Regions from separate parts of the Alteromonas sp. DYW1 genome, predicted to be linked through region 3. Evidence: predicted binding sites of a transcription regulator. Region 3 holds the regulator's gene; each other region holds the start of a gene.
The links. The regulator FNR, encoded in region 3, switches genes on or off when oxygen is low (the NO sensors DNR and NnrR bind a similar motif). The targets are predictions, from matches to a motif close to TTGATCTAGATCAA.

Region 1: a site for FNR is predicted at 8,415-8,428, ahead of nrdG (anaerobic ribonucleoside-triphosphate reductase activating protein). Genes of this name have one in related genera too.
Region 2: a site for FNR is predicted at 5,287-5,300, ahead of AC121Z_RS10300 (HP1242/YdcH family protein). Genes of this name have one in related genera too.

What each region holds. Positions count from the first base shown of each region.
Region 1 is NZ_CM186038.1:256,599-267,777, reverse strand. Features, by position in the region: gene glmS (glutamine--fructose-6-phosphate transaminase (isomerizing)) at 1-351, shown strand, start outside; gene AC121Z_RS01210 (TnsA endonuclease N-terminal domain-containing protein) at 495-1,364, shown strand; gene AC121Z_RS01205 (TnsB C-terminal domain-containing protein) at 1,348-3,453, shown strand; gene AC121Z_RS01200 (ATP-binding protein) at 3,818-5,095, shown strand; gene AC121Z_RS01195 (TnsD family Tn7-like transposition protein) at 5,097-6,620, shown strand; gene AC121Z_RS01190 (Tn7-like element transposition protein TnsE) at 6,635-8,290, shown strand; gene nrdG (anaerobic ribonucleoside-triphosphate reductase activating protein) at 8,488-8,967, shown strand; gene nrdD (anaerobic ribonucleoside-triphosphate reductase) at 8,951-10,741, shown strand; gene AC121Z_RS01175 (ribonucleotide reductase subunit alpha) at 10,862-11,179, shown strand, end outside.
Region 2 is NZ_CM186038.1:2,314,692-2,325,870, reverse strand. Features, by position in the region: gene AC121Z_RS10320 (E22 family MetX-like putative esterase) at 1-355, opposite strand, end outside; gene AC121Z_RS10315 (GntP family permease) at 370-1,665, opposite strand; gene AC121Z_RS10310 (TonB-dependent receptor) at 1,859-4,174, shown strand; gene AC121Z_RS10305 (response regulator transcription factor) at 4,231-4,887, shown strand; gene AC121Z_RS10300 (HP1242/YdcH family protein) at 4,976-5,227, opposite strand; gene AC121Z_RS10295 (PAS domain-containing hybrid sensor histidine kinase/response regulator) at 5,374-8,745, opposite strand; gene grpE (nucleotide exchange factor GrpE) at 9,033-9,674, shown strand; gene dnaK (molecular chaperone DnaK) at 9,773-11,179, shown strand, end outside.
Region 3 is NZ_CM186038.1:1,868,284-1,879,462, reverse strand. Features, by position in the region: gene ccoN (cytochrome-c oxidase, cbb3-type subunit I) at 1-122, shown strand, start outside; gene ccoO (cytochrome-c oxidase, cbb3-type subunit II) at 134-739, shown strand; gene AC121Z_RS08345 (cbb3-type cytochrome oxidase subunit 3) at 742-927, shown strand; gene ccoP (cytochrome-c oxidase, cbb3-type subunit III) at 924-1,874, shown strand; gene AC121Z_RS08335 (FixH family protein) at 1,940-2,434, shown strand; gene AC121Z_RS08330 (heavy metal translocating P-type ATPase) at 2,437-4,839, shown strand; gene ccoS (cbb3-type cytochrome oxidase assembly protein CcoS) at 4,841-5,044, shown strand; gene AC121Z_RS08320 (sulfite exporter TauE/SafE family protein) at 5,037-5,708, shown strand; gene fnr (fumarate/nitrate reduction transcriptional regulator Fnr) at 5,739-6,488, shown strand; gene uspE (universal stress protein UspE) at 6,587-7,516, shown strand; gene ttcA (tRNA 2-thiocytidine(32) synthetase TtcA) at 7,619-8,530, shown strand; gene rssA (patatin-like phospholipase RssA) at 8,545-9,444, shown strand; gene AC121Z_RS08295 (DUF2987 domain-containing protein) at 9,448-10,089, opposite strand; gene AC121Z_RS08290 (glucosaminidase domain-containing protein) at 10,086-10,874, opposite strand; gene AC121Z_RS08285 (DUF2189 domain-containing protein) at 10,889-11,179, opposite strand, start outside.

The sequences.
Region 1 (11,179 bases), 1.6 Mb from region 3:
CATGCAGAGGCCTATGCATCTGGCGAACTAAAACACGGCCCGCTTGCGCTGATTGATGATGAAATGCCGGTGATTGTTGTTGCACCAAACAACGAGCTACTAGAAAAGCTGAAATCGAATGTTGAAGAGGTGCGTGCTCGCGGCGGTATCATGTATGTATTTGCCGACAAAGACGCACGCTTCCAAGGTGACGACACCATGCGCGTAATCAATGTGCCGCATTGTGAAGCACCCATTGCACCGATTATCTACACTGTACCCCTACAATTACTGTCCTACTATGTGGCATTAATCAAAGGTACTGACGTTGACCAGCCACGGAATCTGGCGAAGTCTGTCACCGTAGAATAACAAGGGCCGAAAGGCCCTTTTTTTTTGTAGATTGACAAAAAACTATCATATGTACAAAAAAGTATCATACTAAGCAAAAAACTATCATACTTAACATAATCCGAGCTATGCTTTGACTTAATAGCCTTGCTCGGATTATCAATATGAGTATGAAACCCGCTTTCTTAAGCGCCTACCCGAAAGAAATTCAGAGTCTTCTTCAGCCCGCAATTCTGAGACGCTTACAAAAAGAAAAACGTGGCCAAGGTTACGGAAAGGATTATAAGCCCTTTTTAACTGTACGAGATGTTCCAAGCAAGGGAAGGGTACATCGCCGTCCAGCTCTTACTCATAACCGTATCGTCCATCTACTTTCAGACCTTGAGCTTGCAGCATTTTTACTTTTTGATTGGAATGACGCTGTGGTCGACATACGTGAGCAGTTCCCTCTTAACCCTGAAGCCACAATTGATATTGCAAAAAGGTTAGGAATCAAACATCCCGTATACAAAGGGATATATCAGGTTATGACTACTGATTTTTTAATTGATATGGAAATTGATGGAGTTCTAGTTAGCCATGCTGTTTCAGTCAAGTATGCTGAAGATCTAGAGGATGAGCGCACACTAGAAAAGCAGGAGATTGAGCGTCGCTTTTGGGAAAATGAAAAAGTAGCTTGGTACGCATTTACAGAACACGATGTGCCAGTTACGTCGGTAAAAAATATCCGCTGGTTAGCGCCTCACATGCACAGTTATGATCTTGAGGTCTCCGAGAGAATGAGCATTTTTAAACGAATCGCCAAAGCGCTTGATGGCAATTCGGCGGAAAAATTGCCAGTACCGTTGCGAGAGCTGGATGACAAGTATACTCAAGAGCCCGGCGCTCACCTCCAATATTTCAGACACTTAGCGGCACAACACGCTTTTCTTTGGGACATTCACGGAACACTGCACACCAAGCTAAAAGCAAGGGATATAGAACTGTCAGAGTACTGGTTAAATCAGGAGGCAAATTATGTTCATGCCAAATGATGTTTATCAATGGGATACCCAAAGAATCAGGATACTCTTGAGCAATCCGCAAGTAATTTATTGGATAAATATAGATGACGAAAGAGCCTTGCCACAAATAACACGGAAATCAGAATTTGAACACTTGTTGGCTAGAGCCGATCTTAAAGTAATCAATGATCCTTACGTAAATATTAGCATGAGCGCACCTAAGGCTGGTTCGAAATCCGATGAAGTACAACAAAAAGCATGGAGAGCTATCAAGGATATAGTCAAATCGGAGCCCGGTATTTATGAGAGGAAAGCCCGTGGATTGCTGATGAGTAAGATCATGGAAGAGAACAAAGTTACAAAGCAAACGTTGTATCGCTGGCTGCGAAAATATTGGCAATTCGGTATGTGTGCGAATTCATTGAGTGGCCGGTATGATTTGTGTGGGGGGAGAGGAAAACCGAAAACATTTAAAGAGAAAAGAAACGGACCAATTCGTAAACGTAATCTGGGCGAAGGTGTCCCGATCACAGAGCAAGTCAAATCTCTTTTCAGGCTTGTTATTCAAAAAAGCTACCTTAACGAAAATAAATATGACTTTGATTATGCGTACAACCAATTATTGATCGCTTATGGGGTTAAAATTCCAGCATCGCCGGAAGACTTGATCAATGTGCCAACAGAGCGTCAATTTAAATATTTTTTTCAGAAAGAATATACATCGATCGAAGTGACCAAGAAGCGTGAAGGTGAAATTAACTATCTGAAAGATTTCAGTCCCAGTATTGGTACCTCGACAGCCGAAGTGCCAGGCCCTGGCTACCTTTACCAAATTGATGCCACCATAGCTGATGTATACCTTGTGTCAGAGCAGGACCGCGCAGAAATAGTTGGCCGACCTACTATGTATTTTGTTGTAGACGTATTCAGTCGAGCGATTGTTGGTATGTACATAGGCTTGGAAAATGCTTCCTGGGTCAGTGCAATGGAGGCGCTTGGAAATGCTATGGCAAATAAAGTCGATTATTGTGCAGAGCATGGCATTGATATCACGCCTGACTTATGGCCAATGCAGGGTTTGCCAGAACATATAATTGGAGATAAAGGTGAAATGCTTGGTCGACATGTCGAAGTACTCAGTAAAGCTTTTCACGTCGAGATTCAAAATACGCCTGCCTACCGAGCTGACTGGAAAGGAATTGTAGAACGCTATTTTCGAACTGTTCAGACTAAAATGAAGCCATTTGTTGAAGGTTATGTAACCAAAAATCCAATTGGCAAGAAGCGCCATGGTAAAGATTATCGGCAAGATGGAATACTAACTCTAAAAGAGTTCACTAAAATGATGATTAAGATAGTGCTTCACTATAATAATGATCATGTTATTAGAACTTACGATATTGACTCTGATATTCCGAAAAAGCTCCCAGCGAATCCACTGTCCCTTTGGAACTGGGGTATCGAATATCGTACAGGCATGTTAAGAAGACCTGCTCATCAACTGGTAAAGGTAAACCTGCTGCCTCACACAAATGCGACTGTGACTGAACATGGTCTAAAGCTCTTTGGCTGTTATTACAGCTGTAAACAAGCGCTAGAATGGGGTTGGTTTGAAGAAAATTACAGAGGAGCCCGAACGGTTACCGTTGCTTATGACTTATACAGTACGAATACAATTTACCTTCGCCCCTCTGACTCGTATGCTGAATTTATACCTGCAAACTTAACGTCCCGAAGTCGTGCTTACGCCAATATAACGATATGGGAACTATGGGTTATTCAGGACATTCGATTGGATGTAGCGGCCACGTCAAAACTTAAGAAGCGATCAGGCTCGGTTAATTTGGTTAGTGAACTTCAGCAAATCAAAGACGAATCCAAGCAGCATCAACCAAATTATACGAAAACTGAGAAAGCGCAAAGAGCGAAAGGGATTGCAGACAATAAACGTAAAGAAAGGCAGTATGAACGAAGCAATAAGACAGCAGAACGGAATAAGGCTTTTGTAAGTACTTCGGCGACTGTAACACCGATTCATGGTGCAAATGCTGAGCAAAAGAGCTTTAAACTTCCGACTCGGTTGAAGGATCTATTGAAAGACGGGGAATCAGATGACTAATACAAAAGCAACTAGGTTTCCTGAAGCAGAATACAAAAAAACAGGATTACCTGAGTACGATGAAAACCCGCTGATCGCGGCGCTTCCGGTAATAATGAGCCCCATAGAAGTGGAAAAGTCCTTGAGAAAGAGACCCCACTTTCAACCTTAAGAAATCAATTTACCATGCCACATTCGAACTCATGCAATAAACCGCTTAACGCGAGATTTTTTTGTTCCACAAACCAACCACATCATTATCGAGCATAAGCTGTCTAAACTGATCAGATGCAGCTACCTTAATAGGAACCCAAATACCGCAACATTCAAGCGAAAGCTAAATTCAATTCGTGGCTTGATTCAGAACGAAAATCTAACCACCTATATGCATGATGATGTGGACTCTCCTGCTTCATCTATGACGATTGCAGGAATATCCGGTGCGGGGAAATCAACCACGACAAACCTTGTACTGAACACTTATCCGCGTGTGATATATCATCCAGACCTTCATATGCTCCAGGTGCCCTGGCTTAAAGTTGATTGCCCATATGATGGTTCACTTTCCGACTTCTGCTTAAGCTTTTTTATCGCACTAGACCGTCGTCTTAATCTCGATTATCGAAGCACTTACGGATCCGGCCGACCAACAATAGCAAAAATGATGGCAGATGTTGCTGATCTTTGCCTGATACACGCCATTGGTTTAATTGTCATCGATGAGTTCCAGCATATGAGTCTCGCGAAAAGCGGTGGCGAGAAGAAAATGATCAACTTTTTGGTAACGCTGGTAAATGTCGTAGAAGTCTCTGTTGTACTTATTGGTACGCCCAAAGCTTTGCGGCTATTTGCGAGCGAGTTCCGGCAGGCTAGACGCGCAAGTGGAGATGGAAGTCTGGTGTGGGATAGATTGCCTAAGGATGAAAGCTGGGAAGATTTTCTTGAAGAACTATGGCCTTACCAGTGGCTTGGCAATAAGGTTGAGAGAAATGAGCCACTGACAAATAAATTGTATGAGTTGACGCAAGGCGTGCCTGACATTGTTGTTAAACTCTTTTGTCTTGCCCAAGCTCGCGCCGTCTTATTAGCATCCACTCCAGAAGACGAAGTTTTATCTCCAGAACTCTTCGAGCAAGTTTTCGAAGATGAGTTTTCAATTGTTAAACCTTTGCTTGATGCATTGCGGACGGGCAACAGGAAGGAGCTTGAAGATTGCAATGATCTCATTTTCCCAAAACTTGAATGTAGCATGATGAACGCAATAGATAAGCTCGTATCACAACCTCTAGAAAAACCTAAAAGGATTGAACTGGGAGAATCTGATGAGACGAACATCGCTAATTCTGCGATTCAGACGATCGTTTCAATGGGCATTTCCGAGGACATTACGACGCCTCTCGTTACAGATGCATTGGCGAGAAAACCAGACCTTACCTTGATTCAGATAATACAAATGGCGACAACGGCGCTTACACAAACGGGCAAAGAAGAGGCAAGAAGTTCAAAGGATGACTCAAAGCCAGTCTATACAAAACGAGACAGCTGGGGCCAACTTTCTGACCAGGACCTCAGGAAGATTTATGCGGATAAATCAGGACCTATGTATGAGGTGATGAAGGAGGAAGGTCTTATTTACCCTGTCCATAAATTACTGGCTGGATAGCATGCTTGGCTACTTCCCTGTTCCTTATCAGGACGAATTACTGTACAGCATGGTTGCTCGGTATGCGCAACATACTGGCTTAGCTGGTAATCAAAAAGCTATTGTCCGGGAAGTATTTTCCTCTTCAACAGCTGTCGCTGTCCCAGATTTACCAAGCCACTTGAATTCTCTGGTTAATAACATTCAACTTGTGTGGCCGACAACTGTGATGGAGCTTATTAACTCATTCACTTTGGCGCCAATTTATTTACCTTTTCTCTCTCAGCAACAAGCTATGAAAACGATTCGTTCCATGTGCTCAGATTCAGGAGGTGACATTCATACTCGATCTGGTATTGCCGCCAGTGCAGTCAAACAACAGGAATATTTTCGATATTGCCCTCAATGCTTGAGAGAGCAGCGAAGGATTTTCGGTGAGTGCTATTGGCAGCGAATCCAGCAGTTGCCAGCCTTGGTGTTTTGCGGGAGGCATTCATGCTTTCTGGAATACTCAACGATATCCTTCCATCCGAAAGAGAAACATCTTTTTAATGTGGCGAACGAGAGTAAATTGAATGCGGATATCAGACATGTAGAGTTGAAAGATATCGAAAGGGCACTGCATGCCCGGTACGAGCAATTACTTAAGGCTTCTCAATCTAAAGGCCTTGGCTTTAATCGCTGGACATTGTTTTACAGAAATTTAGCAGCTGAACTTGGTCTAGTGAACAAGAGCCGGATCCGCCATCAGGAAATACATAGACTACTCCAGAGGACATGGGCTGGAACAACATTTGAAAATCAATTTAACTATTCAGAAAACAACTACTGGCTGACTAACTTATTTCGAAAACATCGTAAGTCATTTCACCCTTTGCGCCATTTACTTGTTGTCACTGCACTGGTCCCCGAATTGTCTGTCACTAAGTTATTGGAAAAAGTGCGCAGTCTACCTGACAGAATTTTGGTGCCCAACCATTCTAGAAAAAAAGTCACAGTACGGGACGACTTTGCAGAATACAGAGCGAGTTGGGAAGGTATGCTAAAGCAGCACCCGAACGCAGGCGTTAAAGAGCTTAGAAGTACCGAGCGTAGTGGTGCTATCTATGCTTGGTTGTATCGCAACGACAAGAGCTGGCTGATGTCTAATCGGCCAAAACGAAAAGTAAATTCGCAAAGCCACTACGCCGTTAACTACCGTGATTGGGATTCAAAAAACGTTGCGCATCTTGAATCAGTATATGAGGTCATGGCTAACGTGCGTAATAGACCACGTTTTACAAGAACTCGAATCATTAAGGAACTGCCCCGGTCAAATTCAGTTGAGAAACATTTGCCTGATCTACCAGCGACGAGCCAATGGCTCACTGACCATGAAGAATCGGTAGAAGACTTTCACCTCCACAGATTGAGGATTGCTTACGAACAAATGAAATCGAACGATCTTGAGGTGAAACGTTGGCGTTTACTCAGAACAGCTGCAATTCGAATAGAATTAGTAACCCCCAAGATTGAAGCCGAAATACGACGTTTAGAACAAAGTTAAGGATAGCCCGATTTATGTCTAATATTGATGAGATTGGAATTCGCGGAATACCTAAAGAATCAAAGCTAATATTGTTGGGAGATTGGTATCAGAATCCAGGGCAAGAGTGGAAAGTCATTTGTTATTTTTACCGGGATGATCTCGGTTATTTTAGGAAGGGTTTGCCTATCGATCTATTACCAGCCTTAGTGCCCGGAACTGTCTTTCCAAGAACATCAACAGAAAACAAGGTTCAGGGATGGACAGAAACGGTTATGTTGCCTCAGCAGGACAGCTGGAAAAAAGTAGATTTTCGACAACTACCTCGCACCTTAAAACGTGTCGATGATTTTTCAGAACAATTCGACAATTGCGTTCTGTACAGAATCGAAACTGACGAAAAAGTATATTGGTTACCAATAGCAGAAGTCGCACGCATGCTTTTCTTTCATTCTTCAGAAGTGGTGCGCGCTGCTGTTTATCAGGGGAATACCTGGCAACTTGGTAAGTCCTGGTCTGAAGATTGGGTTGGTAACGTTGAGTTGTCTACGAATATCCCTGTTAGGTATATGAATAGCCTACAGTACAGAAAATTCTTCACTTGGTTGCTCTTTGACTCTGACGCGCAAGATAGCTTCGGCTCGATTTTCCAATCAATTAATCAGAATTCAATTATTGAAAACGGCGCAGATCGTTGGACATTTGATTTTACACCACCAAACTTGAGCCATTGCGAAATTTCACTTGCGGGCTATACGGGCAGAGAGCCTGAAGAAAACCAGGTGTTTATTCGTGAAATCAGGTCTGTTTCTGGTCTTAAGGCACCTGACCTTGATGTCGTTTTTTTCTCACACCCAGATGACCACCTTTTACTTAACAAAGACCCTGAAAATAGTGACGAGAAACCTAAACCACCAAATAGACCACCCGTAAATACTAGAGAGCTGGATCCAGACACAAAACCGAACTCAAATAGAAAAAGACACTTGCTGAAGTTAGGCAGAAGCGGCTTGCACTTTGATGTAGAACTCGACACGAGAAGAAGCACAAGGCAGGTAAAAGTGCTACCACCACAAACTGAACCAGATTTGGATGATTTACAGGAGCAACCCCCTGAAGAATTAGCCAACTTGAAGAAAGGGAGTGACAATGGAAAGGGACCAAAGGCGGATGTTGACAATCTTGATCCTCCAGACTTAATCGATGCACCTGAAAAAATTGTGTTCTTTCAATCTATGCTGCAAAAACTGCAGGAAGAGCACGGGTGGCAAATTCAGAGCAGTATAGGAGACGTCCCGAGGAAAAGATGTCGCAGCCAGCATTTGGTTGGAGGTAGGCCTCGTCGATATTGCCATGCTGTAGTTAAGCGAGACAAATCGACGACGATTCAAATATTAGAAATTGAATTAACGTGTAAGCCGAAGAAGGACGGGACATTGGATACTGAAAGCTTATCCACATTATTTTTCCGCGCAGGTGATACCTCCATCACATTTCAAAGAATTCTCGATGAGTTAATGACTGCATATAAGGACGAAGGATTGAATGCAATGAGCTGGAAACGTCAGTTTATTTCGCAGAACACTTCAGTTAAGGAGTACTTGGGGCACCCTGATAACAAGATCACAAACGAGCGAGATGCTCTTGACTCATGGGTAGCTAGAGCAGCAGAAAAAGTGATCGGGATGTAGTAAAGATATATCTACGTAGCTTTCGTGCGAATGGATAGAAGTGCGTTAAGCGCTCAATTACCAGACATTTTTTGCAACCAAGCGTTTTGTGAGAAGATGGAAAAATGATGATCCGCTGTATGCTTTGATCTGGATCAATACTACATATAGTGCATTTAGTGGTTAAATAGCACTATATATAGTTAGCGGGCTATTCAATGCAACCCCTTTTTAACTCACTGGAACCTCAAGTACTGTTTCAAGAAGTACCTGATGAGGTATCACTTGGATTCACGATAACAGGCTGTAAGTTGCGGTGTGAGGGCTGCCACAGCAACGATATTTGGGACTGCACTCTTGGCGAATCACTGACCAATGAACGGTTTGCTGCATATCTAAAGAAATACGAGGGATTTATAACGTGCGTGCTCTTTTTTGGCGGTGAATGGCATGCAGACGCGCTTATTGAAAAGCTCCGTATTGCCAGACAATCACAACTCAAGACCTGTCTTTATACTGGACTACCCAGAGTATCCTCAAAAATCCAAAAACAACTGTCATTCCTGAAAACCGGCAAGTGGATTTTTTCACTTGGCGGACTCGACTCCCCGTCGACCAATCAAAAACTAATAAACGTCAATACAGGCGAATTACTAAACCATAAATTTTGGGAGAATAAGTGTGCTAACACTCGATGATAAACATATAAAACAAAAACTGCAGTTTATCGATAGTTACTTAAATGCTGAAACCGCTGCTGATGGCGCGAAGTTAGACGCCAACGCAAATGTGACAAACAAAAACATTGCCACACTTGAAGCCGAGCTGATGAAAGACTACTTTATTCAGGTAAACCGCGCATTGGTGAGCAATAAGATTAAGGAGCTATTTGGTCATGAACTTGCACTAGAGTATCAGCGACAGATAGAAGCACATGAAATCTATGTGCATGATGAAACCAGTCTAAAGCCTTACTGCACTTCAATTACCATGTACCCATTTCTCTTAAATGGGTTGACTGAACTTGGCGGTGAATCTAAAGCACCACAACATATAGAATCTTTCTGCGGCAGCTTCGTAAACTTGGTATTTGCAATTAGTGCGCAATTTGCGGGTGCTATTGCCACGGTTGAATTCTTGATTTACTTCGACCATTTTGCGCGTCGAGATTATGGAGAAAATTATCTGAATACGCATGCAAAAGAGGTAGCTAACCATCTACAGCATGTCGTTTATGCCCTAAACCAACCTGCGGCTGCGCGGGGTTATCAAAGTGTATTTTGGAACATATCGCTCTATGACGAGTACTACTTTGATTCAATGTTTGGCGAGTTTGTGTTTCCTGACATGAGTAAACCCAAATGGGAGAACATTGAATCACTGCAAGCATTCTTTCTCGAGTGGTTTAACGATGAACGTAAACGGGCCGTGCTCACATTTCCAGTGGTCACTGCAGCGATGTTGACAAAAGATGGGAAAGTCAAAGACATCAATTTTGCAGCGACCTGTGCTAAAGCGATGAGTGAAGGTAACTCATTTTTTGTTTACCAATCCGAAAGTGCCGATTCATTGGCCTCTTGTTGCCGATTACGCAATGAGATAACAGACAATACGTTTTCTTACAGCTTGGGTGCTGGGGGTGTATCGACAGGTTCTATTAACGTGATCACGATTAATATGAACCGATTAATTCAGGATGGCAGAGATTTAAGCACTGAAGTTCAGAAGATACACAAGTATCAAGTCGCTTATCGTAGACTCATCGAGGAGTATAAAGCAGCGGGAGCACTTCCTGTTTATGACGCGGGCTTCATTAGTTTGGATAAGCAATTTTTAACGCTGGGAGTCAACGGACTGGCAGAAGCCGCAGAGTTTGTAGGTATCGAAGTTGGCAATAATCAAAGATACAAAGACTTTGTCAGGACTCAACTGCAAGTCATTTACGAACAAAATCGCGCTGCATCTAAGCACTATAATTGTCAGTTCAACACTGAATTTGTGCCTGCGGAAAATTTGGGAGTCAAAAATGCCAAATGGGATAGACAAGATGGCTATGTGGTTAACAGAGACTGTTACAACAGTTATCACTATCTTGTTGAAAACACAAATACCACACATATTGACAAGTTTATCCTGCATGGAAGAGAGTTAAACCAATACCTTGATGGTGGTTCAGCACTTCACCTCAATCTTGAGGAAACGTTAACCTATAATAACGCCTTAAATCTTCTTAATATTGCTGCGAAAGCAGGATGTAACTATTTTTGTGTGAACGTAAAGATTACGATCTGCAATGTTTGCGAAACTATCGACAAGCGCACTTTACACGTGTGCCCATCATGCGGCTCAGAAGACATAGACCACGGAACTCGGGTGATTGGTTATTTAAAACGCGTGTCTGCTTTTTCTAAAGGGCGGAGGAATGAGCATGCCCTTCGTCATTACCATACTCGCACGCGGCTTCACACATAGACTGACGCATATATCGTGTTTTTACCTATTAAGGGGTAGTTCATTACCCCTTGTGCGCAATGGCATAAAGTTCGATCGATGTGTACGCTTTAGTCAGAAACTTTCAAGGGGCCCATTGTTATGTCTGGTATGTTTTCCGACCTTTTATTAAAAGCGCAAGAGCAAAGCGAAAAGCAGCGCTTGTTGTTTTTGTTCGCAAAAACAGACGAGACCAACAAAAGCAGAAAGCGAGAAGATAAAAAAGGTTCCATTGAACCCAAAATGGTAGTGGATAAACTGCCTGATGAGCTGTCTGAATTTGCCGCTTTAGTGAGGGAGGCAGATAGCATTAACAAAGACTGGGATTTTGTATTTATAGCCAGTCTTGGGGGCGATTCAAATAAGCCTCCTACTACAGATGCTGCGGAACCCTATCTAAACAAAATGACTAACGATGTG
Region 2 (11,179 bases), 450 kb from region 3:
CTAAACTATCCACGCTGATGACAAAAAAGCGGTCAGTGTCGATGGCTTTACCAGGTCCAATGATGGCATCCCAATAACCTGTAACCGGGTCATCGGGGTGATATTTTCCAGCCGCATGGGAGTTCCCCGTGAAATAATGGGTGATCAGGATCACATTGTCTTTTTGCGCATTGAGCGTACCGTAGCTTTCCCAACCAACTTTCACCTCAGGCAAGATGCGACCATTAAAAAAAGTGAAGTCGGTAGTGGTAAATGTTTGTTTGCTGGTCAGCAACGTTTGTGCAGTACCTTGGCCGTTGAATAACAGCAAAGCTAATACGCCAAGTTGGATGTATGAAATGTAGCGTTTAACCATTTGCATGATGAACTCTAGAATAGGGTAAATAGAGTGATGGCCATGGCCAAACCTACGGTAGGTACCACCACGGTTAGAGCCGCCAGTGGCCAATAGGCCGCTTGATGCGTTTCTCCACAGATCGCGCGAATCGTAGTAACGACATAGCCATTATGCGGCAGCGAGTCTAATGCCCCTGAAGAAATAGAAACAATGCGGTGCAATTCTTCTGGGTCAACCCCTTGGTCCATATAATGCGGACCGACCAGCGGTAAAGCAATGGCCTGTCCGCCCGATGCAGAGCCGGTTAACCCTGCAATAACGCTCACCGCAATCGCTGCGCCAATTAATTCATTACCGGGAATTTGCGTCATCACTTCCACGGTAGTTTGGAACGCTGCTGTTGCTTTTGCAATTGAACCAAACCCCACCACAGCGGCGGTATTTCCAATCGCTAACAGCGCGCCCGTGGTACCAAGATGGACCGCCTCAGAAAGATTGTGAAAGTGCTGAAAGTTAATGGCCATCAAGGTTAATACGCCGCCACCTAGCGCAACGATGAGTGCTAACTGAGCCAGACTTTCGTGTAGTGTAAAGGACAGCACTAACACAACAATTAACGGCACAATACCGGTCATAGGGTGCGGATAATCGCGCACTGGAATTTCCGGATCGGTTTTACGTGCCTCAAACTTCTCACCATTGGCCACTGCTTTACCAATCATGCGTTTGAGCCACCAATAGCCAAACAAGGCCATAAATACGGCCACTACAAAGCTGACTTCCCAAGCAGCAAATGGGGAGGTGCCTAGGTATTTAATCGGGATCCAGTTTTGAATTTCCGGGGAGCCGGCGGAGGTCATCGTAAAGGTGACTGAACCAAACGCCATGGTTGCCGGAATAAAGCGCCGTGGCAGATTGGCATCTTTAAATAAACTTAGCGCCATTGGGTAGACAGAGAAGGCCACAATAAACACGCTCACACCACCGTAGGTCAATATGGCACAGGCCAACACTACCGCTAAAACAGCACGATGAAAGCCAAGTTTATCGACTATCCATTTTGCCACTGCGTCAGCGGCACCGGTGTCCTCCATAAACTTGCCAAACAGCGCACCGAGCAAAAACATAAAGAACCAAGAAGCGATAAATCCGGTAAACCCTTGCATGTAGGTAGTAACAAAATTGCCATCGCCAATAAACACGGGTAAGCCACTGGTTAATGCAACAATGAGTGCACAAAGCGGCGCAGCAATAAACAGGTTCATACCGCGTATGGTTAGAAAAATAAGCAGCGCTAAGCCGCCAATTAATCCAATTAAACTGAGCATAATATAGTTTCCTAATTGAGTACTGTGACCGCAGACTCCTGAAAACGAAGTTCATTGTGGCGGGATCGAAGATTTATGCCATAGTACCATCGTACTACATACCTTAACGAGATTTTCACATAGATTTAACACCAGACCGTAGCCCTGCAATTGTGTTTAAAACCACTAACGATATTAAAAAAGGGACAACCCTATGTACCAGCAAAATAATACTCAACCGTTTGCCAAGCATGCCTGCGCAATGGCTATCAGCGCAGCCTTGTTGGGCTTCAGTAGTCATTCTTTGGCGCAAGAAAACAATCCAACCGACGCCGCACAGGACAAGCAAAAGCTTGAACGTATTGAGGTGACAGCGCGTAAAACCGTCGAATCCTTGCAGGAGGTTCCCGTCGCTATTACGTCGATTGGCGCTATGGAACTTGAACAAAAAGGGATTGCTGTACTGACTGAACTGCAGCAGTTTTCACCGAATACCACACTCCAAACCAGCCGTGGTACCAACTCCACCCTTACTGCATTTATTCGCGGTCTGGGTCAGCAAGATCCTTTGTGGGGATACGAGCCGGGAGTAGGTATTTACATTGATGATGTTTATTTGGCCCGTCCGCAGGGAGCAGTGCTCGATCTGATGGATGTGCAGCGAATTGAAATTTTACGTGGCCCTCAAGGCACGCTGTACGGTAAAAATACCATTGGTGGCGCAGTTAAATATGTGACCAAAGAAATGACCGGTGACATGAACTTTAATGTGCAGGGCACGGTTGGTAGTTATTCTCAACGCGATCTTAAAGTCACCGGTCAGATCCCTGTGGTTGATGACACCTTTTATATCGGTTTTGGTTATGCTGACCTTAGTCGCGATGGCTTTGGTACGTATTTACAATCAGCTATTCCTAATCAAGATCTTGAGAACTACAACAAAGATCTTTGGGCTGCGCGGTTGTCTGTTGAATTGCGTCCAGCGGATGACTGGTTTATCCGTATTGGTTGGGATAAAACTAAAGATACTTCAAATGCCAAAGGCGGCTATCGTCTGATGCCCAGCCTGCTGACTGACGCCCCAGTACCAGACAGTGTATTTGATTCCTACACCAGTTTACCCACGTTCAATGAGGTAACGCTTGAGGGGATCAGTTGGTTAGTCAGACATGATTTCTCTGAAAACCTCGAATTAAAATACATTGGCTCATCGCGTGAGAGTTACTCTCCAACCAATATTGATTTTGATAACACCGCGCTGGATATCTTTGACGTACCGGCTGAATATGATGATGAAAACACCACCCATGAATTACAAGCCAACTACAGTGGTGATGCCTATTCAATTGTCGGCGGTGTTTACCTGTACGATGGTGAATCCTGCGGTAACTTCGATGCTGTGCTGGGCTTCTTAGGTCGAGCTGCCTTTGGTGTACCGGGTTTGACGCGTGAGGTCACTGGTTGTAACAACAGTGAGAGCTGGGCGGTGTATACGCAGGCTAATTTTGACTTAACCGAACAACTTTCTATGTCTGTAGGTGCTCGCTATACCGATGAGGAAAAGTCTGCCACAGTTAATAACGGTTTAGTCTTTGCTAACGTTTATCCTTACAGCGACTGGATCCCAGGTTATCAGCGTCCGGCTGGCGACCTGGTGCCGCAAGTACTGGGCAGTGATACTGACGGAGATGGTGTGCTGGATGCTCCAGCGGTGGAAAGTTGGTCACGCTTTACTCCCCGCGTAGGTCTCGAATATCAAGTTGATAGAGATCTGATGTTTTATGCCAGTTATTCACAGGGCTTTAAGTCTGGCACATTTAATCCGCGCGCAACGATTAATGAACCAGGGGTTAAACCTGAAATTGTTGATTCCTATGAAGTGGGTATGAAGAGTGATTGGAGCGATAATTTACGTGCCAATATCGCGTTGTTCACCTATGACCATAGTGATCGCCAATACATTGGTATTGAAGGAAACAGTGATGACCCCACAGCGCTATTACAACGCTTGCGCAATGCTGCGGAAACATCTGCAAAAGGCATAGAAGCTGACTTTACCTATGTAGCTACTGACAATCTGCAGTTTGGCTTGAATATTGGTTACATCGATTTTGAGATTAAACGCAATGACGCAATTCCACCGTTAATCGGCCTGTCTAATACGCCTGAGCTAACCTACAATTTGTCTGCAGGTTATGTACTCGAAAGTGGGGTGGGTGATTTCGTTTTCAGTGCCAACTACTATCATCGTGATGATTACTTAATCTTTGAAACCAGTGATCTTATCCAACAAGATGCCTACGGCATGCTGAATATGAGCGTCAGTTGGGAGAGTCAGGAAGGGAATTGGTTTGCTAGTTTACACGGCAAAAACCTAACCGATGAAGAGTACGTGATTGGCGGCTATGACTTTGTTACCCGTAATGATGATGGTACGTTGGGGCCGGGTTTGGGCGGTGATACAACCCTCATTGGTTACTATGGCGATCCGCGCACAATTCACTTGACCGTTGGGTATCGCTTCTATTAAGTTTGTTCGTGTGTGTTGTGGCGGCTTCGGCCGCCTTTTTTGTTTAGAGGGAACCCATGCAAACATCTCCCGCTTGCCACGTCTTAATTGCCGATGATCATCCCCTGTTTCGCGCTGCTATGAAGCACGCGCTCGGTGACATTATTGTCGGCACATTGTATGAGGCGGAGGATTTTTTTCAGGCCAAGGAACAATTGGCTGAACACCCAGAAATTGAGCTGGTTTTTCTTGATCTTGCAATGCCCGGTAATCAGGGATTGACGGGATTAAGTCAACTGCGTTTGGATTACCCGAATACTTTGGTTGTGGTGGTTTCCGCGCAAGAAGATATCCATCTCATTCGTCGTGCAATTGCGCTGGGTAGCAGCGGATACATTCCAAAATCGACACCACTACCGATCATTTCCACTGCGGTACAAGCTATCCTGAATGGCGACACGTGGCTACCGGCGGATATCGATGTCAATGCTGAGGTGCCGCGCGATCAGCAGACTGAACAATTCATTACCCGGCTTAATCAACTTACGCCACATCAATTTAAGGTGCTTAATTTGATGGCCAATGGTTTACTCAACAAACAAATCGCCTATGAGCTGGACATTTCTGAATCGACAGTCAAACAGCATGCCTCTGCAGTATTGAAAAAATTGGGCGTGATCAATCGTACTCAAGCCGGGGTTTTGTTTAAACAAGCCTTACAGTCAGAAGAATAAAAAAAACCGGTAACTGGGTTACCGGCTATCCGCTTGGATGAATAAGAAGCAAGGTGCTTCTTCAGGGTTGGAACGGGAGAATGCTTAACTATTGCGCTGACTCTTCTTGTTGCACGCGCTGAAACAATGCGTCTTTCAAAAAGACCCTGCGCCGCTTTTGTTCCTCAAGGTACTCGTCAGTTGTGTTCTTTTCACCCGACTCAATCGCATACACTTCATGATCGAGTTCGTGATATTCTTCGAACTGCTTGGCAAAATGCATGTCATGCATTTTAAGGTGTCGAATGGTGTGATGATGGTCGGGGAATTCTTTTAACAGACTGTGTTTTTCTAACGACATTTTTTGCTTCCTGTGTTGAGCTTATGGATCCAGTATGTGGCAATCTGAGCGGCGCTTTATTGATCTATGTCAGCAAGTGAGTGGGTTTGGCACTACTGGCGTGCCTGTGCACAGATTATGTAGCTGCACGGATTGGATCCGGTAAATCAGTTTAAGAGGCGTTTTAGCAGGCGCTTGAGTGCTACCGGTTTGACCGGTTTTGGTAAGAACGTCAAGCCAACGGCTAAGGCTTGATCTTTGACATTATCATCGCGATTAGCGGTGGTTAGCACACCTGGCACCTGTCGTTGCCAGCGATTAGAGGCTTGTTTAATGACGTCGATGCCGGTTTCACCCGCGTTTAAATGATAATCAACAATGAGTAAATCTGGCGCTTCAAAAGCCACCTGACTAACTTGTAAACCAGATTCAGCGACGCTCACTCTCGCACCCCAGTCAGCTAATAAATGCGCAATGGCTTTTTGAATTTGCTCGTCGTTTTCCACCAACAGGACATGTTTACCACTGAGGAATTGTTCGTTTTGGAGTTCGGTGGTACCTGCGACTGATGGTCGTAGTGGGGCTGATTTTGCTGCATGGCCGCGCTTAACTATTAAACTAAACGTACTGCCAACATTGAGTTGTGAGGTCAGCTTAATTTCGTGGTCAAGCAGTGAGGCCATGCGCTCGACAATAGTGAGTCCCAGCCCTAGACCTTGATGATTTTCTGTTTGAGTGAGTTGGTGAAACTCAGCAAATATGATCTGCTGGTGTTGCTTATCAATACCCAAACCATTGTCGGCAACAATTAATTTTAGTTGCTCAGGACCGTGCTTGCGAACCCCTAATACGACTCTAGGACGCTGACTGGGGCGGGCGTATCGAATAGCATTAGATAGCAGGTTTTGTAAAATACGGCGTAATAGTTTCTTATCGGAAACCACTGAGTGCTGCGTTTTTACATAGTGCAAAGAGACGCCTTTTTGTGCAGCGATCACTGAAAATTCTTGGCATAACGACGCAAACAGGTCGTCGAGTGGAAATTCCGAAACATTCGGTTGTAGTACGCCAGACTCTAGCTTGGTCATATCTAAAAGTGTATGCAACAACGATTCTGCACTGGTTAGAGACTGCACAATCCCATCACTGATTTCACGTAGCTGTTGTTTTGATGCTGGGGTATTCACGCGTTGAGTAAGCATTGACGCATACAACACTGCGGCATTGAATGGTTGCATCAAATCATGACCCGCGGCAGCGAGGAACTTGGTTTTGCTGCGGTTGGCTTGATCGGCCGCTTGCTTCGCTTTTTCTAATTGTGCGGTGCGCTCAAGCACCCGCTGTTCAAGACCTTTTTTCGCGTCCGTTAACTCGTCTTGAATGCGAATGTATTCACTAATATCCGAATAAGTCGTCACATAACCGCCACCAGGCAATGGACTGCCATTAATTTCAATAGTGCGATTATCCGGCTGCTTGCGAATGTACTTATAGCGACTACCAGAGCGCATATAACTGATACGTTTACTGATTTCCGCGTCAATATCACTTACCTCACCAAACATGCCGCGTTCAGCGTTGGTGCGCAGCACGCTCTCAATCGGTTTGCCAACTGTGATGAAATCTTTAGGATAGGCAAACAGTTCCAAATAGCGTTGGTTCCACGCCAACATATTTAGGTCGCGATCCAATACGCTGATCCCTTGTTGAATGTGCTGCACAGACGACTGCAAAACTTCATGGTTAAACTGCAATGTTTGCGATGCTTGCTCGGCCAGTTCAACGCGCTCGGTGATACTACTGTTTTGTTTACTTGCAACTGTCGAGAGCAAGATACGTGCGCCGGCTAACCCGACCTGACTCGCCAGTAAACGCTCGCAATGCATAACTAATGGCGCACTGGCAATAGCCTGCGCGCCATGGCCCTCGACTTGTTGCCCAAACTGAGAGAATTCTGCGCTCGGTAGTATGCGCTGTAATAAGCGTGATAGATCGGCGATTGGGATCACTAACGATGGTGACATTTGCTGATTGGTGGGGAGACTTTTAATTCCCGCAGATGGACGCAAGGCAAATAGCCAATAGGTGAGTAAATTGAGCGATAAACTCAGCACCACGCTATTACCCAGTTCGGCATCCGTGGGGGCAGGGGCAAAATAGTACGTGGAGGTAATCGCTGGCCATAACATGGTGATAAACCAACACCCACTGCCCACGATGATTCCCATCCAAGCGGATAGAGCGTTACTTCTGTGCCAAAAAAACGGTAGCAATAATGCGGGTACGAGTTGGGCTAATAACGCCATCGCGATAGTACCGCTTTGCACCAGTGGTGCACTTTGACTGATGTAAAGGTGATACGCATAGGCAACCGATAGCACCACCAATACTGTGATCCGACGGATAGCTAATATGCGTTTGGGAGCCAGCGACTGCTTGGAGCGACTCGACAGCGTGAAGCGCAGCCATAGAGGAGTAACCAGGCTGTTCGAAATCATAATGCCCAAAGCCAGTGTCGCTACAATAACCATACTTGTGGCGGCACTAATCCCACCAATAAAAGCAATCAATGCCACCGACGCTTGGTTTTGCGCAATCGGGATTGCGAGGGCAAAACTGTCAGTGCTGTAACCGCTGCCGTCAAGCAGAATATGCCCAGCCAAGGCGATGGGTAGGATAAACAGTGTCATCAAACTGAGGTAAAGCGGAAACATCCAACGCGCGGTGCGCAATTCATCATCGCCATTGTTTTCCACAAATGTGATATGAAACTGGCGAGGTAAACAAAATGCGGCACAAATACCGAGCAAAACGTGGCACAAGAATACGCCTATTGCACTATCGGCATAGATGACTTCCCGCGCTTGGGGATGACTCGCCGCCTGACCAATCAAATCAAGAGGGCCATCAAACAAGAAAAAGCAAACGTATATGCCTACTGCGGTGATGCCGGCAAGTTTGAGGAGAGATTCAAACGCAATCGTCGTCATTAGGCCGGGATGTTTTTCAGTCAGGCTAAGGGTGCGGGTGCCAAATAATATCGCGAACAAGGCCATTAATGCGGCTACGTACAAACCGATGCCGGCAGTCGTTGCTGGAGATTCATTGGAAATCAGCGCCAATGCGAGAGTGATAGCATCTAACTGCAACGCAATATAAGGGATAACGCCAATAAAACTGATGACAGTGACGAGCGCAGCCAGACTAAAGCGACTGTTGTAGCGAGCGCCAATAAAGTCTGCGAGTGAACTGATTTGCTGACTTTGGCAATAGTTTGCGAGTTTTTTAACCAGCGCAAAGCCCAACACAAAAACGATGATCATCCCTAAGTAGGTTGGAATAAAAGCCCAACCATAATTACTGGCTTGGGTTGTGGTCCCAAAGAAAGCCCATGAGGTGCAATGTACGCCCAGGGCAAGACTGTATACATAAGGATGTTGTTGATGTTCCCGCTGGCGGCGGTCAGACCAGAATGCAACGGCAAATAGGGCGATAAGATACGCAATAATAACCGCAGTTACCGTCCAGAAGTTAAACATAGTTAGCTACACATTGACTTATAAAAAACAGCCTGTCATGGCGCCAACAGACGCATAGATATGACTTTTATGAGTGAATATGTTCACTTTACGCGTCCTTTATACTGCATTCAATCGCTATTGCTGCCAAGCGCCACTCGCAGCGGTAAGAATTAATTTCATCAGCTATTTTCATGGCAAATTAAAAATAATCCTTAAAAAGTGAAGGGATAACCCTTGAACCCTCTGAAACTAACCCCATAAATGCCCCCAAAGTGAATTAGTTGGTCAAGAAAGTGGAGGCATGCATGAGCGACAATCGCGACGTGCAAGATGAACAGCAAGCCCAGCAGGCTGCAGAGGTCGAACAAAACGAAAGCGCTGGTGAGTCGGTTGAAGTTGAAATCAATCAAGACGGTGCAGTAGAAGGCGAACTGGAAACCCCAGAAGAAATTATTGCGGCGTTACAAGCTGAACTAGCCGCAGCGCAGGCAACCATTGATGGGCAAAAAGAGAGCGTATTGCGTGCTCGCGCTGAAATGGAGAACGCTAAACGTCGAGCTGAAGCGGAAGTATCCAAAGCGCGTAAGTTTGCGTTAGAGAAATTTGCTGGCGAGCTACTGCCTGTAATCGACAATCTTGAACGAGCAATTCAAGTCGCTGACGCTGAGAATGAGGTGATTAAACCTTTACTCGAAGGCGTTGAGTTGACTATGAAATCTTTCTTGAGCACGGTGGAGAAAAACGGTTTAACCCTGATTGATCCGCAAGGTGAAGCGTTTAATCCAGAGCTGCATCAGGCTATGTCGATGCAAGAGTCAGCGGATGTTGCGCCCAACACAGTAATAGCCGTGATGCAAAAGGGTTATCAGATCAATGGCCGTTTATTGCGTCCAGCGATGGTTATGGTTTCGCGCGCACCTGACGGTGGCGTTGACACGCAGGTTTAATTGATTATTTAGCAACTTTTTTTGTGGGTCGGATTGAAATTAGTGCAAAAGGCCCCACAACTAATGCAGGTATTTGAAACAGTTTTTGGAGACACACAATGGGTAAAATCATTGGAATCGATTTAGGTACAACAAATTCATGTGTCGCAGTTCTAGACGGCGACAAAGCGAAAGTTATTGAAAACGCCGAAGGCGATCGCACAACCCCATCGATCATCGCTTACACACAAGACGGTGAAACGTTAGTGGGTCAACCGGCGAAGCGTCAGGCTGTTACTAACCCGAAAAACACCTTGTTCGCTATCAAGCGCTTGATTGGTCGTCGTTTTGAAGACAAAGAAGTGCAACGTGATATCGACATTATGCCATTCAGCATTGTTAAAGCTGACAATGGTGACGCTTGGGTTGAAACTAAAGGCGACAAAATGGCGCCACCACAGATTTCTGCTGAAGTCTTGAAGAAAATGAAAAAGACGGCAGAAGATTTCCTTGGTGAAGAAGTGACTGGCGCGGTTATTACTGTTCCTGCTTACTTCAACGATTCACAGCGTCAAGCCACTAAAGACGCTGGCCGTATTGCTGGCCTTGATGTGAAACGTATCATCAACGAGCCAACAGCGGCGGCACTCGCCTACGGCATGGACAAAAAGCAAGGCGATAACGTGATTGCGGTTTATGACTTAGGTGGTGGTACGTTCGATATTTCAATCATCGAAATTGATGAAGTCGATGGCGAGCACACCTTTGAAGTACTAGCAACCAACGGTGATACGCACCTCGGTGGTGAAGACTTTGATAATCGCATGATCACCTACTTGGTTGACGAATTTAAGAAAGACCAAGGCGTGGACTTACGTAAAGATCCGTTGGCGATGCAGCGCTTAAAAGAAGCCGGTGAGAAAGCTAAAATCGAGTTGTCTTCAGCCCAACAAACGGAAGTTAACCTACCGTACATCACTGCTGATGCCTCGGGTCCTAAGCACTTAGCGATTAAAGTTACACGAGCCAAACTTGAGTCGTTGGTTGAAGATATGGTTAAAGCCTCGCTTGAACCGGTTAAACAAGCGCTTGCGGACGCTGACCTTTCGGTAAGCGATGTGAAAGACATTATCTTGGTCGGTGGTCAGACACGTATGCCATTGGTGCAGAAGTATGTCACTGAGTTCTTCGGCAAAGAGCCACGTAAAGATGTTAACCCTGATGAAGCCGTAGCCGTGGGTGCTGCAATCCAAGGCGGTGTATTGTCAGGTGAAGTGAAAGACGTATTGCTGCTTGACGTTACTCCATTGTCACTGGGTATTGAAACCATGGGTGGCGTAATGACAGCGCTGATTGAGAAGAACACGACGATCCCAACGAAGAAGTCGCAAACCTTCTCTACTGCAGAAGATAATCAGTCCGCGGTAACCGTGCATGTATTGCAAGGCGAGCGGAAGCAGGCACAAGGCAATAAATCGCTCGGGCAATTTAACCTTGAAGGTATTCGCCCTGCAGCACGTGGTGTG
Region 3 (11,179 bases):
TGCGTTTCTTGGGGGGGGTATTCATTGTCATAGGGATGCTCATTATGGCTTATAACGCTTACATGACTATTCGTGCCCCTAAAGAAAGCATTGGCCAAGAGCCTGCTAGTCAAGCAGCCTAAGGAGTAAGAAAATGGCTAATCCACATGAGATAATTGAAAAGAACGTAGGACTTTTGACCGTTCTTATATTAGTTGCAATCAGCTTTGGTGCGATGGTGCAAATTACTCCACTAATGTTTCAGCAACAGACCATGGAGCCAGTGACTGGTTTACGCCCGTACACTGCGCTCGAAATGGAAGGTCGCGACATCTACATCCGTGAAGGTTGTTATGGCTGCCATAGTCAGATGATCCGCCCTTTCCGTGCTGAGACAGAGCGCTACGGTCACTATTCCGTTGCAGGTGAATCGGTTTGGGAGCGCCCCTTCCTGTGGGGGTCAAAACGTACAGGGCCAGATCTTGCTCGGGTCGGTGGACGCTACAGCGACGAGTGGCACCGTGTGCACTTGATAAACCCGCGTGACGTTGTTCCTGAATCTAATATGCCTGGTTATCCTTGGTTGCAAGAAAATGTGTTGAGTGGTGACGAAACGGGTAAGAAATTGCAAATCTTCAAGAACTTAGGGGTTCCCTATACTGATGAAGATATTGCTGGCGCAAAAGCGGCTGTTCAGGGTAAGACTGAAATGGAAGCCCTTATTGCATACCTTCAATCGCTTGGCACACATTTGAAATAGTTATGGATCAAGGTGTAATCGGCAGCATATTTACTGTCATCGTATTCGTTTCCTTCATTGGCGTGGTCTTCTGGGCGTTTAGTAGTCGCAATAAGAAGAAATTCGACGAGGCCGCAAACCTAGTGTTTGCCGATGAAGAAAACCACAAGAACACAAAAAATAAGACACAGGAGTCTGAAAACTCATGAGCATGTTTTGGACAATTTGGATTTCGGTAATCACACTGGGTTTAATATTCGGTTGTTACCTGTTATTGCGTTGGTGCCTAGCTAACCACACTGGGGTGCCTGAAGGCGAGAGTATGGGGCACGAGTTTGATGGTATTGAAGAAATCAATAACCCACTACCCAAATGGTGGACCATTCTCTTTTATATCGTCATTGTATGGGGATTAGTTTACTTAGTGCTCTACCCTGGCCTTGGCAGTTATAAAGGTTTACTAGGCTGGACTAGCTCAAATCAAGGCGTATTAACCCTTGAGGAATCAAAGGCAAAGCAACAAGCAGCCATTGAAAATAATGCGCTTGTTCAATATGACCGCGAAATCAAATTTGCTAGCGAGCGTTTCGATCCAATCTTTGCGGAATACGCTAAGGTACCCGTTGAAGAGTTAGTGAAAAATGAAGAAGCGGTGAAAGTAGGCCAACGCCTATTCTTGCAAAACTGTGCACAATGCCATGGTTCAGATGCCCGTGGTCAAAATGGTGGCTTCCCTAACCTGACTGACAATGATTGGCTGTATGGTGGTAGCGGCGATAAAATCAAAGAAACTTTAATCAATGGTCGCCAAGGCGCGATGCCAGGCTGGTTGGCTCCATTTGGTGAGCAAGGTATTAAGGAAGTGGTTGCCTACACGCTAAGTTTAAGTGGCCGTGAAGTTGATCAGTCGCTGAAAGACGCAGGTAAGGTCCGGTTTGCTGCATGTGCTGCATGTCATGGCATGGACGGTAAAGGCAATCAGATGATTGGCGCACCTAATCTAACTGATAATATTTGGTTGTATGGTGGTAGCGAACGCGCAGTCACAGAAACTTTAAATTACGGTCGTAATGGTATGATGCCTTCGTTTGCTAAAACGTTGGGCGAAGATAAGATCCACGTTGTTGCAACGTACGTTTATAGCTTATCGAATTAGTCCGTAATTAGTGTCATCATAGCCCCGTTTACGCGGGGCTTTTTTATATAGGATCTTAATTAGTAATGAGCGAAGCAACAGTCACCCCATGGTACAAACAGTTTTGGCCATGGTTTTTGATAGCCGTACCACTTTCCTCTTTTATCGTCGGCTTTTTCGTCCTTCATTTAGCCACTAACACAACCGACAGTCTGGTAGTGGATGATTACTATAAAGAAGGTCGCGCTATCAACGCACGTTTGGATAAAATTCAAACCGCTAAAGACCTAAACATCGTAACAGAGTTAAGCTTTTCATCTGACGGTGCGATCGCGTTGCGCTTTATATCAGGCACACCACGTTCAAACGAGGCGCTCCAGTTATCGCTTTATCACGTAACCTTAAAAGATCGAGATATCAATATTTTGTTGGCCGCAGACGCCAAGGGGGTTTACCGTGGTCATACTGAGCAAGCATTGGATGGGAAATGGCGGGTAACGCTATTGCCATTAGATGAAGCATGGAAACTCCAACAAGTTCTTGCTTTACCTCAATCTAAACCAATACGGTTCGCCCCTTGAGTATAACATCTCCCCCCTGCTTTCATTGTGGGCTTCCCAATCTCGATGGAGCGAAATATACCGTTATTATCGCAGGCGAATCGCAGGCAATGTGTTGCCCTGGCTGTCAGGCCGTGGCGCAATCGATTGTTGATAATGGACTAGAAGATTATTACGCGATACGCACTGAACCAGCGGCTAAAGGTGATGAGTTCTATGCAGAAACACTCGACAAACTATCACTTTTTGACGCACCAGAAGTACAAGAAGAGTTTGTTCACGACAAGCGTGACGCAAAGCAAATACAGTTAACCGTTGAAGGTATTAATTGTGCTGCTTGTGGATGGTTAATCGAAAAACAAATGGCCAAAACGAAGGGCATTACCCAAATCTCGGTTAACGTTTCGACACGACGAGCACTAGTAGATTGGGACCCAAGTGCAATTTCACTGAGTACTATAATTGCCAATTTTCATAAAATTGGATACCGCGCATCACCGTTTCAACCCGATAAGCACGAGGCTTTGTTTCGCGCTGAACAGAAATCACTGTTAAAAAAAGTTGGACTGGCTGGGATCATGACTATGCAGGTGATGATGCTCATGACTGGTCTTTACTTTGATCTATTTGGCAACATCGATCACGAAACCCGACAGTACTTTTATTGGGTCAGTTTAGTTTTAACCACGCCGGTTGTGCTGTATTCCGGCAGTATATTCTATATAAGTGCCGCCAAGGCAGTCGCTATGCGCAGCGTAAATATGGATGTTCCCGTTACACTAGCAATTTTCGGTACTTACATTGCTGGTATCAAAGCCACGATTTTAGAAGTCGGTGACGTGTACTTTGAGTCGATCTGCATGTTTGTTTTCTTTCTTCTACTCAGTCGCTTTCTTGAGCATCGAGCCCGACATAAGGCTGCACTTATCTCTGCCAACATGCTGCAGTATATGCCGGTTTCTGCAACGGTTCTTACCGACGGTGAACAGCAATCGGTGTTAGCTAAGTTACTTGTTCCTGGGCAAATTGTATTAGTAAAACCCGGCGAAGTTATTCCCGTTGACGGCACCGTTATAGACGGCGAAAGTCAAGTTAATGAATCGATGCTTAACGGTGAGTTTGAACCTGCTCACAAAGTAAAAGGGACACATGTTTATGGCGGAACAGTGAATCAAAGTGGCAGTCTTAGCATTCGCGTAACCAGCAAACTAAAAGATGCTTTAGTTAACCAAATTGTTCTTATGCAAGAAGCTGCATTGGCCACGAAACCGCGCATTGCGCATATTGCCGATCGTTTCTCGCGCTATTTTGTAAGCGCAGTACTGATCATATCAGCGCTTACGTTTGGCTTCTGGACATGGATGGGCAGCGACAATGCGTTCTGGATTACGATTGCTGTGTTGGTGGCGACCTGTCCCTGTGCTTTAGGATTGGCAACACCCTCCGCACTAACTTGCGCAATGGCGCGTTTAAACAAAGCCGGAGTAGTACTTAAACGCGCTGATGCACTAGAACAAATAAATACATTGGATACCATTATTTTAGATAAAACCGGCACCCTCACTGAAGGTAAGTTTTCTTTGCATAAGCATTGGATAGCACCCGCTTATGCTGGTCCTGATCCGCTAATAATTGCGGCTTCATTAGAAGCTCGTTCTGAACATCCAATTGCCCAAGCTTTTGCCGACGTAGCAACGCTGCCGGCTAGTGATATCTCAATTACGATTGGTCAAGGGATCATAGGTACGATCAACGGTTACAATTATCGGATAGGCAGCAAAGCCTTTGTCACTGATAATTTGCCAACTCAAAATGACGTTCATTCGATCACTGATAGCGAGAAAGCGAATGTCTGGTTAGCATCTGATGATGGTCTGATTGCAATTTTTTGGCTAAACGATACGTTAAAGGACAATGTTGACGCTACATTAAAACGTATTCCATTTGGCAAAGTATTACTCAGTGGTGATACGCAGGCGAATGTTAAATTAGTCGCAAACAAGCTTGATATCACCGATTTTTTTGCTCAACAGTCACCACAACAAAAGCTTACATTCGTTGAAAACTATCAAGCACAAGGACATTCAGTGATGATGGTTGGCGACGGAGTTAATGATGCACCAGTGCTAGCAAAAGCGGATATTTCCGTTGCGGTTGGGAATGCCTCTGATCTCGCGAAAAGTTCTGCTGACGTGGTACTGCTTAATGAAAGTATTACCGTTATTCCAGCGCTGATTGATGTCGCCAAACAAACGCAAGTAACCATTAAACAAAACATGGCGTGGTCATTGGGATATAATTTTTTGATTTTGCCGTTTGCGGTATCAGGAGTGTTAGCTCCCTGGATGGCGGCCTTGGGTATGTCCTTGAGTTCAATAATCGTAGTAGTAAACTCTACGCGCTTACTTCGGTATAAAGCAGGTTAAGATGAGTATCATTTATGTCCTAATCCCTATCGCAATTATCATTGTTGCGATTGCCATTGCGGTATTTTTTTGGGCGGTAAAAAGTAATCAGTTCGATGATCTCGATCGGCAAGGCTATAGCATTTTGTTTGATGATGATTTACCCCCTGAAGAAAAATCATTGGCTAAAGCCCGCCAACAGGAATTAGACAATCGTCGTGACTGAAATAAGTTTGCTTGCTGCATGGCTTATTGGCATTGCAGGCGGTGTGCATTGTGTAGGTATGTGCGGTGGTATAACGGTTGCCCTACAGTCAGCAGTTCCGGCTCAAGGTAAACCGTGGATTTACGCTAGTGCTTACCACCTCGGCCGCATTACAAGTTATGCCCTAGCAGGTTTTTGCGCCGGCCTGCTAGGGACCATCGTCAGCCATTCAAGTTTCTTCAATGGAGTCTCAGTACTGACAATATTAAGTGGCATTATGTTGTTATTACTGGGGGGCCATATAGCGAATTGGTTTAGCGTACTGCACTACTTCGAACGTCAAGGCGGTAAGCTTTGGCGGCGAATACAGCCCGTCGCTAAGTCATTAATTCCATTCAAGCACCCTCTACACGCATTCCTGTATGGTGGTGTTTGGGGTTGGTTACCGTGTGGGTTGGTGTATTCGACGCTAAGTTGGAGTATGGCTGCTGGTGATCCTGTGACAGGTTCGTTAGTTATGTTGTTCTTTGGATTAGGTACATTGCCTCTTATGCTGGCCGTGAGCCTTGGAGGGGCGCGGTTAACACAGTTAGCGCGAAGTCAACAAGCTCGAACATTCATTGCAATCACACTAATAGGCTATGGGTTGTACTTGATTTTTCAGGGTGTAACGCTTATAACGTGAGAGTAATTTCAGCAATGCAAAGGTGCATTCATGCACAATAAACTCGGTCGTGGAGACCTTTCTATACACTGCCAAACCTGCAGCTTTAGTCATTTGTGTTTACCAGTGTCGCTAAATGAAGAAGAAATGGGTTCGCTCGATGAAATTATCGAACGTAAAAAACCCCTTCACAAAAACGATAAGTTGATCCAAGCAGGCGATAAATTTCAATCCCTTTACGCGGTTCGTTCGGGTTCCTTTAAATCGTTTATTAGTGATGCAGACGGTGAAGAACAAGTCATTGGCTTCCACTTTCCGGGCGATATTATAGGTTTTGATGCATTGCGTGATAGTCGCCATTCGAGTTACTGCCAAGCATTAGAAACTGCCATGGTGTGCGAGCTTCCCTACGAAACATTAGACGAAATGTCTGCTAAGTTTCCTAAGCTCCGCAAGCAGATCATGAGTTTTATGAGTGCTGAGATTAAACACGATCATGATCAAATGATGTTATTGAATAAACGCACGGCGGAAGAACGCTTGATGCACTTCATTGCGCATTTATCGAAACGCTTTGAAGAGCGAGGGTTTTCACCTAAGCAATTTAATCTCACGATGACGCGCAACGAAATCGGAAATTATTTGGGCCTAACTGTAGAAACTATCAGTCGCTTGTTAACTCGATTTCAAAAAGATGGGATCATCGCTGTTGACGGTAAATTGATTACAATTTTGGATTTTGACAGGATGGCAGAAAAGCTCCATACAACCGAAATTCCGACCTGTACAATCGAAAATTAACGCCTGAATATGGTTCCTTTGATCTAACTCAACAGGGGACACTAGCGTATTCTCATTGACCCGTTACACTTGGACTAAAGTAACCATGGGAATACGCAATGCAACACTATCAACATTTATTCGTCGTTATCGATCCTGATCTCGAAAAGCAAATCGCACTCGCGAGAGCCGTTGAACTTGCTGCCAAAACTGGCGCTGAAATAACCGTATTTCTTTGCATTTATGACCTGTCTTACGAATTGACAACAATGTTGTCATTGGATGAGCGTGATGCCATGCGCAAGGCTGTCTTGGCAGATCGCAATGAATGGCTGCAGTCGCTAATTGCGGAGTATGTTCCGAGTGATGTATCGGCGCACGCTAAGGTGGTATGGGACAAATCGCTCTATGAGTCAGCTATCCGCACCGTTTTAGCGGTTGATGCGGATTTATTAATTAAAGCTGCTTCCAGCCATGATGACTTTGCCTCTTTGATATTCACGCCTACAGATTGGCACCTTTTGCGTAAGTGCCCTACGCCAGTGCTTATGGTAAAGCAGCACGCATGGCCCGCCAACGGTAATATTTTGGCCAGTATAAATGTCGGTACTGAAGATGAAGTGCATGCAGAACTAAATCAACATGTGGTTGAATGTGCAAAAGCCTGCGCCGACACATTAGATGCAACACTGCACCTTGTAAATGCGTTTCCAGGTACGATTGTGAATTTGGCCATTGAGATGCCTGAATTCGATCCTCACGGCTATAACGAAAACGTAAAGCGCCATCATCAAAACGAGATGCATAAGTTCGCCACAGCGAACGCCGTGCCTTTAGTTCAATGTCATGTTATTCAGGGCCTACCAGAAGTTGCAGTCCCAAAACAAGCTAACTCTCTGGATGCTGAATTAGTCGTTATCGGCACCGTTGGGCGCGCGGGGTTATCTGCAGCCCTGATAGGAAATACCGCTGAACAAGTCATTGATCGTCTCAATTGTGATGTTTTGGCGATTAAGCCTGCGGGATTTCATAGCCCTGTTCATGGTTAAGTCAGGCACCGAAAATAAAGTGCTAAAAACTAGGGTTCGTGGTTTTTTACTGTATCTATAACGATTACAATAACGCTTTGTCGTAACCAATATAAGCTAGCCATGAGTTCAAGTGTCATCAGTAAAGCTGATAGTAAGCATCAGTACAATCTTAATAAGCTGCAGAAGCGCCTGCGCCGGAATGTTGGTAAGGCAATTGCTGATTTCAATATGATTGAGGATGGTGATCACGTAATGGTCTGCCTTTCAGGCGGCAAAGATAGCTATACCTTATTGGATATATTGCTTTTTTTACGTGGTATTGCGCCTATCGACTTTTCTGTTACCGCGATTAATCTTGATCAAAAGCAACCCGGCTTCCCAGAGCATGTTCTGCCAAATTATCTCAGCGAACTGGGCGTTAACTTTCAGATCGTTGAAGAAGATACATACAGTATCGTAACCGATAAAATCCCTGCAGGAAAAACGACGTGTTCATTGTGCTCTCGGTTAAGACGCGGCATTTTATATCGGACGGCAAAAGAGATTGGCGCAACCAAAATAGCATTGGGGCATCACCGTGATGATATGCTCGAAACCCTATTTCTCAACATGTTTCACGGTGGCAAGTTAAAAGCAATGCCGCCTAAATTAGTCAGTGACAATGGTGAACATATTGTTATTCGCCCACTGGCCTATTGCGCTGAGAAAGATATTCAACGTTATAGTGACGCGGTCAAATTCCCGATCATTCCGTGCAACCTTTGCGGCTCGCAGGAAAACCTGCAACGCAAAAATATAAAGCTTATGCTACAAGATTGGAATCGCCGCTTTCCTGGACGCATTGAGTCAATGTTTAGAGCCATGCAAAATGTTGTACCGTCGCATTTAGCCGATGGTCAACTGTTTGATTTCAAGAGCGTATCGACAACAAACGAACCTGTCATCGATGGAGATACTGGTTTCGATCAACCCAACTACATTGATACGTCCACTGATGACAACGCGCAACCGCAAATAATTTCATTAAGTTAGAAAGGACGTTATCTATGAAAATTGGCCTAGCTCTTGGCGCTGGCGCGGCTCGCGGATGGACCCACATAGGGATTATCAAAGCGTTAGAAAAAATGGGTATCAATATTGATATCGTCGCCGGTTGCTCAATCGGCGCATACGTAGGCGCGGCCTATGCAAGTGGTAAATTACTGGAACTTGAAGAATGGGCCGACTCACTGACTGAATGGCAGGTCTTTGCGTTATTAGGCGTTGGCATCCGTCGCGGCGGAATTGCATCGGGCCAGAAAGTATTTGATAAACTCGCCGATGATTTATGCGCCGAATCTTTTGAGTTGATGAAGAAGCCTTTTGCTGCAGTTGCTACCGATCTATACAGTGGTCGAGAGGTGGTTTTTAACTCAGGAGAAATTGGTGATAGCATCCGCGCGTCGTGTGCCATCCCTGGATTATTTGCCCCCGTTGAACATGGCGAGCGATATTTAGTTGATGGCGCGGTAGTGAATCCGGTACCCGTTAATTTATGCCGCCAGTTGGGTGCCGATTTCGTAATTGCAGCTAATCTTAGTGCCGATTTCCGCCCTCAGGTTTTAGAGCAAAACAGTATTGAACATGAGAAGATTCAACGTAAAACTGATGAATTTCTAAATTCCAAACCGTCTTTACTGCGTCAATGGTTTTCTCCTGGCCCCAAAGAAGAGAAAAAATCCATGCCGGGGATCATGGGCGTCATGAGTAGCTCGTTAGAAATATTGCAGGCACGCGTGACACGTTCCCGCCTTGCCGGCGACCCACCCGATATACTTATTGAACCGCAATTGCGCGATGTGGGGTTGCTAGAGTTTCACCGAGCTTCTGAGTTGGCTAAACGCGGCGAAGAGAGCGTACAGCGCCTGGCACAGCAAATTCGTTATCAGTTGAACATGAATAACTGATTATTAGCGATGGGTACGGGCAGTAATTCTTACCGGTTTGATTGGTAACGCCAGGGCTTCACGTTCAGCTAACCAACTGCCTGGTATCTGCAACATACCATTGACGATCGCAGGGGCGTCCTTTAATTGACGATCCAGTTCTTGGTCGGCGAAATGAAAGGTTAGGCCATCCACTTGGGGCATCATAAACGAAAGAAAACTCCCCATTTCATTAAAAAAGGCAGCGTACTGGTCGTAGATAAATTGTAGATCCTCGTTGCTGTAGTAGTATTTCAAGTATTCGGGCTTTGTTTCTAATTGTACTGACATATCGCACTGATTAGCTTTGTCAGAAGTCTCAATTTCTAACTTAGCCCCGGCCATATTCAGTGCTCTTTCTGAGGGCACCGTAAAGCGGTTTTCCGACGTAATGGATAAGGGAATGGTTTGCTTTTGCGTGACAATCGCAGCCGAGGATAAGTTACACAACCTACCCTCGGTTACATGCTGAAACCCGAACGCAAATTGCAGTGCCTGGGTGTCTTCACCGCTAAGCTTTTTAACGTGGCTATAAAAGCCCTTATAATCGACTTCTATTGTCTCAGCAATTGCCGACTGACAAATCAGTGCAGTGCTAATTAGTAGGCTCAGTCCTGTATACTTCATAAGGATAAGTATTCCCTATTCACTCTAATCATTTGTTGTAACTCTTCAATGTAATCTTCGCCGCGCTCTGAGTACTGCATTAGCCCTTCACTTAATGCTTCGCCCGTTAGCGGGCGTTGATTTTGCCGCAGACGATAACGAATATCGCGCAGTGCCTTATAGGCATCATGCCGATTCAAATTACGCATGTAGGTATATGTCGCATGGGCAATGTTGCGAAACTTGGCTACTTCGTGAATTGCTCCGTCATTGCGTTGCCGGGGAACAAAGCCACAGTTTGGTCTAAAACACCACAAACCAAAGAAATTATATCCTTGGCGCGCAAACCTGGAAGTGCCCCATGCACTCTCATTCGCGGCTTGCACCAAAACAAGGTCAGCGGGTATCACATCAACCCGGCGCAGCAATAGGGACAGTTGCTCAGCTATGCTCAGTTTGCTGTCGATTTTATATTCTTTTGCTAACCAGTGCAGACGGGAAATATCGGCCGGCGATAGCTGCCCACTTTGCGCAAATTCGTCAGACATGGCTTTAATTTTTAAACGTAAACCGATGATATATTCGTTTTGACGTTCTACTTCGGGTAGTAAATACGCGAAAAATGCAGACTTTTTATCACTTATTTGATCATATTGAGAAAAATCGGGCATTGGCACAGCGCTTTCTCGCGGCGTAACTGGGGGCTCTGGTACTAACGGCTCCGGCTTTTTAATCAATGGATAAAGAAATGCAAACCCAACTACCCCAGCGACAAATAACCACCATAGCAATTGTTTTATATTCATAGGAGCCTCAGGAGCTATGCATTAAATGTTGTTGTAGAAGAAATTGACGCCTCTTCTTGTTCATCACCAAATAAGGCATCGTAAAGTATCCCCTTCGCGTTAAAATACAGCGGAAAAACCCAGACAAGTGCAATACCAAACGTAAACGCCGCAAATACAAATAACGCGATAGAAATAACAAAAAAAATCGTCATTTGAATAATATATTTACTGGCAACGCGTACTGACAGGATGATCGCACTGATCGCGGTTAAACTTTTATCGGCGATCAAAGGCAACGTAAAGGTCGTTACGATACCAAGATA